DNA from 3 places in the Buttiauxella sp. WJP83 genome. Region 2 is predicted to be linked to each of the others. Evidence: predicted binding sites of a transcription regulator. Region 2 holds the regulator's gene; each other region holds the start of a gene.
What was found. The regulator ArgR, encoded in region 2, controls arginine synthesis, uptake and breakdown. The targets are predictions, from matches to a motif close to ANTGAATAAAAATACANT.

Region 1: a site for ArgR is predicted at 1,584-1,601, ahead of argC (N-acetyl-gamma-glutamyl-phosphate reductase). Genes of this name have one in related genera too.
Region 3: a site for ArgR is predicted at 2,496-2,513, ahead of argA (amino-acid N-acetyltransferase). Genes of this name have one in related genera too.

What each region holds. Positions count from the first base shown of each region.
Region 1 is NZ_CP110080.1:4,529,103-4,533,389, reverse strand. It holds gene ppc (phosphoenolpyruvate carboxylase) at 1-147, opposite strand, end outside; gene argE (acetylornithine deacetylase) at 385-1,536, opposite strand; gene argC (N-acetyl-gamma-glutamyl-phosphate reductase) at 1,721-2,725, shown strand; gene argB (acetylglutamate kinase) at 2,742-3,518, shown strand; gene OH773_RS20925 (argininosuccinate synthase) at 3,538-4,287, shown strand, end outside.
Region 2 is NZ_CP110080.1:442,764-447,050, forward strand. It holds gene aaeB (p-hydroxybenzoic acid efflux pump subunit AaeB) at 1-919, shown strand, start outside; gene OH773_RS02115 (barstar family protein) at 1,061-1,333, shown strand; gene yhcN (peroxide/acid stress response protein YhcN) at 1,403-1,669, opposite strand; gene yhcN (peroxide/acid stress response protein YhcN) at 1,773-2,036, opposite strand; gene argR (transcriptional regulator ArgR) at 2,422-2,892, opposite strand; gene mdh (malate dehydrogenase) at 3,325-4,263, shown strand.
Region 3 is NZ_CP110080.1:885,999-890,285, reverse strand. It holds gene mltA (murein transglycosylase A) at 1-395, opposite strand, end outside; tRNA gene OH773_RS04080 (tRNA-Met) at 604-680, shown strand; tRNA gene OH773_RS04075 (tRNA-Met) at 743-819, shown strand; tRNA gene OH773_RS04070 (tRNA-Met) at 882-958, shown strand; gene amiC (N-acetylmuramoyl-L-alanine amidase AmiC) at 1,054-2,310, opposite strand; gene argA (amino-acid N-acetyltransferase) at 2,546-3,877, shown strand; gene recD (exodeoxyribonuclease V subunit alpha) at 3,902-4,287, opposite strand, start outside.

The DNA of each region.
Region 1 (4,287 bases), 620 kb from region 2:
ATTGCCTGCCCGTGAGGACTTTGACAATTTGCGGATTGTTTCTACGCGGTCAAGAATGTTTTCACCTAACGCATCCTTGATGGTATCCCCGAGCAACTTGCCGAGCATACTGACATTACTTCGCAAAGCGGAATATTGTTCGTTCATTATAGTCCCACACACCCCATCTTTTATGTAACTTAATTTCACCCGTGAAGGTTCAACACCGTCTTTATAAAGCCACGTAAGTTTTGTTTCGTCAATTGCTACGAAATCGTTTCAGCAAACGAATAAATTGCGCTAATTCATGAAATTTAATTACTAACTTCGTGGATAAGCATTTCTTATGAGGATTCGCTAAAAAGTAGCTTAAAAAGGGGGCAAAACCCCCATAAACGCTATTTTTCAATGCCAGCAAAAATGATGCACGACTTGCGTGATGAGTTTGCGAGTAGGTTCGATAAATCGCGTTTCTATGTATTCATCTGGTTGGTGGGCCTGATTGATAGAGCCCGGTCCCAGAACCAGCGTTGGGCAAATCGTCTGAATAAATGGCGCTTCGGTGCAGTAGTTCACGACCTCGGTTTGTGCGCCCAGTAATTTCTCGACAACTTGCACTAACTGGTGGTCTTTGGCGCATTCGTAGCCTGGAATCGGCGGGTGCAGTTCAGAAATCGTCAAACGACCCGGCCATTTCTGGCTCACGGGCTCTAATGCTTCATTTAGCAAACCATTAAGATCATTTAATGTCAGCCCAGGCAGTGGACGAATATCCATATGCAGTTCGCAACAGGCACAAATACGGTTGGCGGCATCGCCACCGTTAATGTGCCCGAGGTTCAGCGTGGGATAAGGCACAGTGAAGGCGTCATGGTGATAACGCTCTTTCAACGTGTTCTTCAGCGACATGATATGGCCGATTGCGTCGTGCATCAGTTCGATGGCGTTCACACCACGAGCTGGATCGCTCGAGTGGCCAGATTGTCCAAGGATGCGGATAGCATTCGAAATGTGGCCTTTGTGGGCACGTACTGGCTGTAATGAAGTGGGTTCACCAATGATGGCGCAGTCCGGGCGTAAGCTCGTCGTTTCAGAGAAATAACGTGCACCGGCCATCGTCGTTTCTTCATCGGCGGTCGCCAGAATGTAGAGTGGTTTTTTAAGCGTGGTGACATCCACATCACGCAGTGCATCAAGTATAAACGCGAAGAAGCCTTTCATATCCGCCGTGCCGAGCCCATACAGTTTATTTTCATGCTCGGTCAGCGTGAAGGGGTCGCGCGTCCAGCGGCCATCGTCAAACGGCACGGTATCGGTATGACCTGCAAGCAGTAGCCCACCGGCACCGCTACCGGTACTCGCCAGCATGTTGAATTTATTGCGCGTACCCGGTACCGGTTGTATTTCGACGTTAAATCCAATGTCGCGGAACCAGCCCGCCAGCAAATTGATTAAAGACTCATTACTCTGATCCAACGCACTATCGGTAGCGCTGATGGAAGGGCTCGCGATCAATGCGCGGTAAATCTCGATAAAAGGAGGTAATTTCATCTTCACTGTTGACAGGCCTTAGCTCAGGTTGGTATACATAATCATGCAGTAATATTGAATAAAAATACATTATTACCTGCCGCGATGGAACCCCTGGTTCCGGTGGGTTGAACCACGTAATTGTACGTTGGGTGATGGCTTTCCAGCTGACACCTTTAGCAGACACAACCTAAGAAGGTGTACAGCCGAGATGTTGAATACGCTGATTGTTGGTGCCAGCGGTTATGCAGGCGCAGAGCTTGTGAACTATTTGAATCGCCATCCTCATATGAACATAACCGCTTTGACGGTTTCAGCGCAAAGTAATGACGCAGGAAAATTGATATCTGATTTGCACCCGCAATTAAAAGGTATCGTTGATATGCCGTTACAGCCAATGTCGGATATCAGCGAATTTACCGACGGCGTGGATGTCGTGTTTCTCGCAACTGCCCATGAAGTCAGCCATGACCTGGCACCGCAGTTTCTGGAGAAAGGCTGTGTCGTTATCGACCTTTCTGGCGCCTTCCGCGTTAACGACGCCAAGTTTTATCAACTTTTCTACGGCTTTACGCATCAACATCCTGAATTGCTGGAACAGGCAGTTTATGGTCTGGCGGAATGGCAGAGCGACAACATTAAAGAAACCAGTTTGATCTCGGTTCCTGGCTGCTATCCCACTGCATCTCAGCTGGCGTTAAAACCTCTGATTGATGCTGGACTGCTGGATTTAAACCAATGGCCTGTGATCAACGCGACCAGCGGTGTTAGCGGCGCTGGGCGTAAGGCTGCGATTTCCAACAGTTTCTGCGAAGTGAGCCTGCAACCGTATGGCATTTTTAATCATCGCCATCATCCAGAAATTGTCAGCCATCTTGGTACTCCAGTGATTTTCACTCCGCACTTGGGCAATTTCCCGCGTGGGATCCTGGCGACCATAACCTGCCGTCTGAAAGCAGGGGTAACTCAGCAGCAAGTCGCTGAGGTGTTTAATCAAGCTTATCAAGATAAACCGTTAGTGCGCCTGTATGACAAAGGCGTGCCAGCACTGAAAAACGTGGTTGGCCTGCCGTTCTGCGATATTGGTTTCGCAGTGCAAGGCGAGCATCTGATTGTCGTCGCAACTGAAGATAATCTTCTTAAAGGCGCATCGGCTCAGGCTGTGCAGTGTCTGAATATTCGTTTTGGCTTTGCCGAAACGCAGTCTCTTATTTAACCGGTAGTTGGGTGACATGATGAATCCATTAATTATCAAATTAGGTGGCGTACTGCTGGATAGCGAAGAAGCGCTGGAGCGTCTGTTTACTGCGCTGGTGAACTATCGTCAGTCTCATCAACGTCCACTGGTGATTGTTCACGGCGGCGGCTGCGTAGTCGATGAGCTGATGAAAAAGCTCTCCTTACCGGTTATCAAGAAAAATGGCCTGCGTGTGACACCTGCTGACCAGATTGACATTATTACCGGTGCGTTGGCAGGAACGGCGAACAAAACATTGTTGGCGTGGGCAAAAAAACATGACATCAATGGTGTCGGCCTTTGCCTTGGTGATGGCAATAGCGTAACGGTTTCCAGACTTGACGAAGAACTGGGCCATGTAGGCCTGGCGAAACCAGGTTCAGCTAAGCTGATTACCACGCTTTTGGATTCTGGCTTCCTGCCGATTGTCAGCTCTATTGGCGTGACTGCTGAAGGCGAGTTGATGAACGTAAATGCTGACCAGGCTGCTACGGCGCTGGCAGCAACACTGGGTGCCGATCTGATTCTGCTGTCAGATGTCAGCGGCATTCTTGATGGCAAAGGGCAACGTATTGCAGAAATGACGGCGGCAAAAGCGGAGCAGTTAATCGCTCAAGGCATTATTACCGACGGCATGATTGTTAAAGTCAACGCGGCGCTGGATGCAGCCCGCACGCTGGGTCGCCCTGTGGACATTGCGTCCTGGCGTCACGCGGAGCAGTTACCTTCTTTGTTTAACGGTGTGGCCATCGGCACCCGGATCTTAGCTTAAGATTTAAAGGAAAAAGACAATGCAAAATCACGGCATCAAAAAAATCGTTCTCGCATACTCTGGCGGCCTTGATACTTCTGCCATCATTCCATGGTTGAAAGAAAACTACGGCGGCTGTGAAGTGGTCGCGTGTGTGGTGGATATTGGCCAGGATCGTGAAGACCTGAAAGGCGTGGAACAAAAGGCACTGCGCTCTGGCGCAACTGAGTGCTATGTCGTGGATGCGCGTGAAGAATTCATCAGCGATTACGTTTATCCAGTATTGCAAACTGGCGCACTGTACGAAGGCAGCTACCTGCTGGGTACGTCAATGGCGCGTCCATTGATTGCTAAAGCACTGGTTGATGTAGCGAATAAAGTCGGCGCAGATGCCCTGTGCCACGGCGCGACTGGTAAAGGTAACGACCAGGTACGTTTTGAATCCACGTGGGCGGCTCTGGCGCCACATCTGAAAGTGGTTGCGCCATGGCGTGAGTGGGACCTGCGTTCCCGTGAAGCTCTGCTGGATTACCTGAAAGAGCGTGATATCCCGACTACAGCTTCACTAGAGAAAATCTACAGCCGTGACGAAAACGCATGGCACATCTCGACCGAAGGCGGTGTGCTGGAAAGCCCGTGGAATGCACCGAACAAAGATTGCTGGGTCTGGACGGTTGATCCTAAAGAAGCACCAGATCAAGCAGAGCAAGTCACTGTAACTGTTAAGCAGGGCAAAGTTGTTGCGGTTAATGGCGAAACCATGAGCCCATTCCAGTGCCTGGAAACGCTG
Region 2 (4,287 bases):
AGGGCATCACGCGATGATTAACTTCTGGCGGACGACGGTTTCCTGCATGCTCGGTTGCTTGTTTTGGTTATGGACGGGATGGACATCCGGCAGTGGCGCGATGGTCATGATTGCCGTTGTCACGTCGCTGGCGATGCGTTTACCCAATCCACGCATGGTCTCCCTCGACTTTTTATACGGCATGTTAGTCGCACTCCCATTAGGGGCTTTCTACTTTTTAGTGATCCTACCTTCGACTCAGCAAAGCATGTTGTTACTGTGCATTAGTCTTGCGTTGCTGGGCTTCTTTATGGGAATTGAAGTACAGAAGCGACGTCTTGGTTCGATGGGGGCCCTTGCCGGAACTATCAACGTCATTGTGTTGGATAACCCGATGACGTTTCATTTCAGTACGTTTTTGGACAGTGCATTGGGACAAATAGTGGGCTGTTTCCTGGCGATGATGGTTATCCTACTTATCCGGGATAACTCCAAAGAGCGCACGGGCCGCACACTGCTGAACCAGTTTGTTTCCGCAGCAGTCTCCGCACTGACAACCAATAAAGCGCGACGCAAAGAGAATCATCTACCCGCTCTTTATCAGCAGCTTTTCTTACTGCTGAATACGTTTCCGGGAGATATCGATCGCTACCGCCTGGCGCTGACTTTGATTATTGCTCACCAGCGATTGCGTGATGCACCGATACCCGTGAACGACGATCTTTCCGCATTCCATCGCCAGTTGAGAAACACAGCAGATAAGCTTACGTCGGCATCAAGCGATGATAAAAAACGGCGTTACTTTAAGCAGTTATTGGATGAGTTAGATATTTACCAGGAGAAGTTGCGGGTCTGGGAGGCGCCGTTACAAGTCACCGAACCGGTGAAACGACTGGCGCATGTGCTGCATAAATACCAGCACGCGCTGATAGATGCCTGACCCGAGCCGACGCCTTGCGTCGGCTTTTTTGTATCTATACTTATGAGATGCGCAATTTTTAGCGGAAGAAAATTATGGCAAATCTGGCACTTCAGGATAGCGAATTCTTTAACACCGGTTATCTGGTTAAGGTGGCAAGTTATGAAAAAATACACCTTTGATTTTAGTCAGATAGAAGATCAACCGGAGTTCTATCGTCACTTTATCCAGGAATTTAGGCTTGAGAAAAAACAGGTTCACGATCTCGACAGTTTATGGGATGTGGTTGTCGGGGGGATTTTACCGCTCCCGGCGGAGATTGAATTTGTTCATTTGCCAGAAATGCAAAGACGGCGTTATGGGGCTTTGATTTTGCTTTTTGATGAAGCAGAAGAGGAACTGGAAGGGCAATTGCGTTTTAACGTGCGTGGATAATCCCCGATTTACAGGCATAAAAAAGCCCCCGCGAACGGGGGCAAAGTCGTCCTTTTTGACGACGAGGGTTTATTTATACAGTTCAGCGGTGGCATGCCATGTATCGCCAGAACGCGCCTCGATAATACGATAAGCTGAGGCACCTTCTTTAGTCGCTTTCTGTGATAATTCCTGACGCATATCCATTGGTGCACTACCTACCTGGCTTACGGAAATGGTGCCCATAGATTGCAGATTCTGCGCTTGTTCACTGTCTATCTGATGTGCGGCTGCGTTAGCGCCGAAAGAGATAACGGAAAAAAGGCTCAGTGCTGCGAGTGTAAGTTTGGTTTTCATAATCTTTACTCCTGAATTGTTTATATCAACGACCGGAAGGGCTTAACTGCATTTATTGTTCTTGGGGTCATCGTTTTAGATATTGCTTCTTGCAGCCAGGCTGTTACTTGTACAGCTCAGCTGTTGCATGCCATTGGTCGCCAGTGCGGGCTTCAATGATGCGGTAAGAAGAAGCACCTTTCTGTTCAGCTTTTTCATTCAACATTTGGCGCATATCCATTGGCGCACTGCCTACCTGGCTTACAGAAATGGTACCCATCGCCTGACGGTTTTGCGCCTGGTCGGCATTAATTGATGTTGCAGCAAAAGCGCCAAATGACAGCATCGAAAGTAGGCTTGCGGTAACTAAAGTTGATTTCATGTTCATAATCTTTACCTCGTCGTATTCTTTTATTGGGGTCTTCATTTCGTGACCCTCATCACAAAATCAAGTATACACTAATAACTAACAAAATTAATACCACGCTAATTATTATCTATGAAACTTTACAATAATAGAGGCTTCTGATATTACGTAAAGTTATTAAAATGAATCTTTTATTGCTGTTTTTTTGTTAAACATAAGTAAAAACAACAAGATGTTGAACTTTGGCTTTTTGTGCGCTACTTAACGTAACCGGCTGATGAAATGGAGTTTTATAGGCGTGCAGTGCATTTTGAATGGGATTTACGGAAGCGTGAGGGCAGAGGGAGTAACTGGTCTAAGATATTGTTCCCGCCGCTGAATAACAACGGGAACGCGGTAGTAACGCTTACAGCTCTTGCTCGAACAGCACCAGAATTGCTTCATACAACTCTTTTACAGTGAAGTCTTTAGCAGGGGTGGTAAAGATGGTGTCATCCCCAGCAATAGTGCCCAAAATACCTTCAGCTTTACCTAAAGAATCCAGCAAGCGTGCAATTAACTGTGCCGCACCAGGGCTTGTGTGGATAACAACCACAGCATCGTTGTAATCAATATCCAGAACCAGATTCTTCAGTGGGCTGGATGTCGTTGGCACGCCAAGCTCAGCTGGCAAGCAGTACACCATCTCCATTTTGGCATTGCGTGTACGCACCGCGCCAAACTTGGTCAGCATACGAGAGACTTTAGATTGGTTGATGTTTTCGAAGCCGTCGTTTTGCAAGGCATGAACAATCTCGCCTTGAGAACTGAATTTCTCTTCTTTCAATAATGCTTTGAACGCTTTGACTAATTCTTCTTGTTTTGAGGAAATACGCATATGTCACCCATATTCAGGTCAACGAAGATAACATTATTATGCATTTAAATGAATTTTTATGCAAATGATTGGCTGGGTGAAAGCCTGAAATAATGTTATGAAAGGGGCGAATATTATCAAATTTTGTTATCGAGAAACATGCCTTCGTCACGACTCGAAAATAAGTTGGTAAGTAAACTAAATGTTATCAAAATGATGTTGTTTTGCTGCTAAGGGAGGGGTAATGTAACCGCCGTTGATGTGACAACATCAGGTTGTGACCGGGCGCTAAGGCGTCGTTTCCACCCAGTGAGTAAATGCAGCAGTAACGTTTCAGGGATGCTCAACGTCGCAAACCTAAAGCGGGAAGATTGTAATTACCCCTTCTCTGGATTATGGTCGCCACCGCATGGAGTTACGGCACCTATTTGCTAACATAATAAGGAGTTTAGGATGAAAGTTGCAGTCCTCGGCGCAGCAGGTGGTATTGGCCAGGCGCTTGCCCTTCTACTCAAGACCCAACTGCCTTCAGGTTCAGAACTCTCCCTGTATGATATTGCACCGGTAACCCCTGGTGTTGCAGTCGATCTGAGTCATATCCCTACAGATGTGAAAATCAAAGGTTTCTGCGGTGAAGATGCAACACCAGCACTGGTTGGTGCGGATGTGGTGCTGATCTCTGCTGGTGTAGCACGTAAACCAGGCATGGATCGTTCAGACCTGTTTAACGTCAACGCGGGAATCGTGAAAAATCTGGTTCAACAGATTGCTCAAACTTGCCCGAAAGCCTGTATTGGTATCATCACTAACCCAGTGAATACCACCGTTGCTATCGCGGCCGAAGTGCTGAAAAAAGCAGGCGTATACGACAAAAACAAACTGTTTGGCGTGACTACGCTGGATATCATCCGCTCCAACACCTTTGTTGCGGAACTGAAAGGCAAACTGCCAACTGATATCGAAGTTCCTGTGATTGGCGGCCACTCCGGTGTGACTATTCTGCCACTGTTGTCTCAGATCCCAGGTGTGAGCTTTACCGAACAAGAAGTTGCTGACCTGACTAAGCGTATCCAGAATGCGGGTACTGAAGTTGTAGAAGCTAAAGCTGGTGGCGGGTCTGCAACCCTGTCAATGGGCCAGGCTGCTGCACGCTTTGGTTTGTCATTGGTTCGCGCACTGCAAGGCGAAAGCAATGTTGTTGAATGCGCGTACGTTGAAGGCAACGGCGAGCACGCTCGTTTCTTCTCTCAGCCATTGCTGCTGGGCAAAAACGGTATCGCAGAGCACAAATCCTACGGCAAACTGAGTGCTTTTGAGCACCAGGCGTTGGAAGGGATGCTGGATACCCTGAAGAAAGATATTACCCTTGGCGAAGAGTTTGTTAACAAGTAAACCCTGAGTCCAAGAGATAAAAAA
Region 3 (4,287 bases), 440 kb from region 2:
CGGGTGTAACGCGCCTGCACCACCGGCGTGTAGTAGCCTGTGAATTGCACATTACCGTAGTTGTCAGCACCTTCCATCTGCCAGGCGTCAATGCCGTACTGGCTCAGCTTACTGGTATCGCCACCGGCTTGTAGCCACTGTTGAACGGCACCGTAAACATCACTCTTGCTATTATAGAGGCGAGGAGATGCGGAACGAATTTGGTTAACTTGCTCAGCAAAGTCGCCGCCGTTGATCGGGGCCCCTACCGCATCAGGCCGGTTGACGAGGGAGAAAGGCTGGGTGAATTTCCCGTCCTTATATTGCTGACCTTTATTTGTCGGTTTCGAGGAACAGCCAGCCAGAATGGCAACCATCACTCCTGTTACAATGTACTTAGTCCAACGTCCTATCATCACTTCCTCGCCAGGTTTATGCCGCTATTCCCGACGGGAAGATAGCAAACGTACCACAAGAATTAAACGTGTCGTGGCCCATAGATGCGGGATGTGCTCACTATTTATACTTAAATTAAATTATTATCAGTTACATGAGACAAATCGGGCATTTATTAAAAAAAAGGTTGCATCAAAAGCCGAGCAGAGTATAGTGCGCTTCCACGGACGCGGGGTGGAGCAGCCTGGTAGCTCGTCGGGCTCATAACCCGAAGGTCGTCAGTTCAAATCTGGCCCCCGCAACCAATTAAAAAGTCGCTGATAGTAGCGCGGTGATGAAAATCATTAGCAGTAAATAGTTATACGGACGCGGGGTGGAGCAGCCTGGTAGCTCGTCGGGCTCATAACCCGAAGGTCGTCAGTTCAAATCTGGCCCCCGCAACCAACTAAGTCGCTGAACATTCGCGCAATGGTGAAAGCCATTTGGGTACTAAAGAAGTTTACGGACGCGGGGTGGAGCAGCCTGGTAGCTCGTCGGGCTCATAACCCGAAGGTCGTCGGTTCAAATCCGGCCCCCGCAACCAACATTAAAGCACCTTAACAGGTGCTTTTTTTGTATCTAAAATCTGCCAATCGTACGCTGAGTGGGTGTCGCTTCCGCTAATCCACTCAGGTTTTACTATCCGCGTCGTGCCAGGCGTGAACTATCCGCGAAATACGCTCTGATCCCCGCCAAAATCGACTCTGCAACTTCCTGCTGGAAGGTGGCTGTACGCAGCTTTCGCTCTTCTTCAACGTTACTGAGAAATGCCGTCTCCACCAGAATGGAAGGAATATCTGGTGCTTTAAGCACTGCAAACCCCGCCTGATCGACGCTATTTTTATGCAGTTTATTGACACGCCCCAATCGGGTCAGCACTTCTTTGCCGAATTTAAGGCTATCGTTGATGGTCAATGACTGGACCATATCGAACATCGTATGGTCGAGATAGCGGTCGCCACTCTTATTCACCCCACCGATTAAGTCGGCGGCGTTCTGAGTTTGAGCGAGGAATTTTGCTGCGGTACTGGTCGCCCCTTTAGTTGAGAGCGCAAACACTGAAGAGCCGCGCGCCGCGCCAGAGGTAAATGCATCCGCATGAATAGAAACAAACAAATCAGCACGTTGCTTTTGCGCTTTTGCCACCCTGACTTTTAACGGGATAAACACATCCTCGTTGCGCGTCATATAGGCTTTCATATTCGCTTCTTTATCAATCAGCGCTTTCAGGCGACGAGCGATTTGCAGCACGACATCTTTTTCACGCGTCTTGTTCGGCCCAATCGCACCGGGATCTTCACCACCATGGCCAGGATCCAGCATGATAATAATCGGTCTGTCGCGACCCGCCTTGCCAGGCTTCGGCCCTTGCTCCGGCGATGGCATTGAATCCTTATCCAACTTACCGTTGTTGTAATCTTCCAACAATGCCAACAGTGGATCTTGCTCGCTGTTCATATTGGCCGGATAGAGATCCATCACCAGGCGTTCTTTGAATTCAGCCACCGGAGCCAGTGCAAACAAGTGCGGTGTTACGTTCTGTTTGAGTTCGAAAACCATGCGCACGGTTTGAGGATCAAACTGACCCACTCGCGCGGACTTAATGAAAGGATCATCGCCACGAATCTGAGAACCGATGCCCTTCAATACTGAATTTAAATTCACACCTTCTATGTCAACAACCACCCGATCAGGATTGCTTAACGCAAATTGTCGGTATTTAAGCTCCCTGTTCGATTCCAGCGTGACTCGCGTGTAAGACGATGCGGGCCAGACACGAACCGCAATGACCAGGCTTGAGGCCGCAAAGCCAACCTGGCTAACACTCAGTAGCCACAAAGCGCCCGCGCCCTTGAGTAAGCGGCGACGACTAATTAATGAACGGGAATCTGACATAGCTCTCCTGAGCGGTGTGTTTCCGTGAACCGAATAACTAATTTTATTTTTTTGAGCCGAAAACTTTAGCGAATCGGGCTTAGGCTGTCACTCATAAAAGGGTAAACATTCGCAATCAAGTCCCTGGCGACAGCGGCACAGAAATTTCTGCTTTGCGGTAATTGCTGCTTGCACCGAGAGCAATAAAAGAATAAAAATACAGAAATTACGAATAATCATGCAATGAGGGCTTGCCGTGGTGAAGGAACGTAGAACCGAACTGGTACAGGGATTTCGCCATTCTGTTCCCTATATAAATGCCCATCGGGGAAAAACGTTTGTCATTATGCTTGGCGGCGAAGCCATTGAACACGAGAACTTCTCCAGTATCGTCAATGATATTGGGCTGTTGCACAGCCTGGGGATTCGTCTGGTGGTGGTGTATGGTGCACGTCCGCAAATTGATGCCAATCTGGCTTCGCATAATCATGAACCTGTCTATCACAAACATACGCGTGTTACTGATGCAAAAACCCTTGAGCTGGTTAAACAAGCCGCCGGTTTATTGCAGCTGGATATTACAGCGCGTTTGTCCATGAGCCTTGGCAACACACCGTTGCAAGGGGCGCATATCAACGTCGTCAGCGGTAACTTTATTATCGCGCAGCCGTTAGGCGTAGATGATGGTGTGGATTATTGCCACAGTGGTCGTGTTCGTCGTATCGACGAAGAAGCCATTCACCGCCAGCTTGATAACGGGGCGATTGTATTGATGGGCCCAGTTGCTGTTTCTGTCACAGGTGAAAGTTTTAATCTCACCTCTGAAGAAATTGCCACGCAATTGGCCGTAAAACTGAAAGCCGAAAAAATGATTGGTTTCTGCTCTTCACAGGGCGTGATCGACGATAGCGGCAATATCGTTTCTGAACTCTTTCCTAACGATGCGCAAAAACGTATTGAAGAGCTGGAAGAAGCGGGTGATTACCATTCTGGCACCGTGCGTTTTCTGCGAGGCGCAGTCAAAGCCTGCCGTAGCGGCGTGCGTCGCAGCCATTTGATCAGCTATCAAGAAGACGGTGCGCTATTGCAGGAGTTGTTCTCCCGTGATGGTATCGGTACGCAAATCGTCATGGAGAGTGCGGAGCAAATTCGTCGCGCCACCATTAACGATATCGGCGGCATCCTGGAACTCATTCGCCCACTGGAGCAGCAAGGGATTCTGGTGCGTCGCTCACGTGAACAACTGGAAATGGAGATCGACAAATTCACCATTATCCAGCGCGACAACCTGACCATCGCTTGTGCGGCGTTGTATCCGTTCCAGGAAGAAGGGATTGGCGAAATGGCCTGTGTTGCGGTTCATCCTGACTATCGCAGCTCATCACGTGGCGAAGTATTGCTGCAACGCATTGCCACACAAGCCCGGCAGATGGGGCTGAGCAAGCTATTTGTCCTGACAACCCGTAGTATTCACTGGTTCCAGGAGCGTGGCTTTATGCCCGTTGATGTCGAGTTACTACCTGAAAGTAAAAAAGAAATGTACAACTATCAGCGACGTTCAAAAGTGCTGATGGCAGATTTAGCCTGACAATTTAGCTAGCCCTGCTAAGGGCTAGCTAAAACTTTCCATCAATCCGCTGCGTCGTTCCGTCTTCGTCACAATCGCTTTTTCCAACACCCGATCATCGGCATACAAAGACAATCTGCTGCGCGCACGCGTGATCGCGGTATAGACCAGTTCACGGGTTACCACAGCGGTGTATTGATTTGGCAGAACCAGGGCGGCGTGCTCGAATTCCGACCCCTGTGATTTATGCACCGTCATGGCGTACGCTGTGTCATGCCCCGGCAAACGGCTTGGTTGCACCGATTTTATGGTGCCATCAGGCATCGGGAACCAGACGCGCAACCCCTCACCTCTGTCCAACGCAATACCGATATCCCCGTTGAACAACCCCAATGAACTGTCGTTACGGGAAATCATAATGGGTCTGCCGT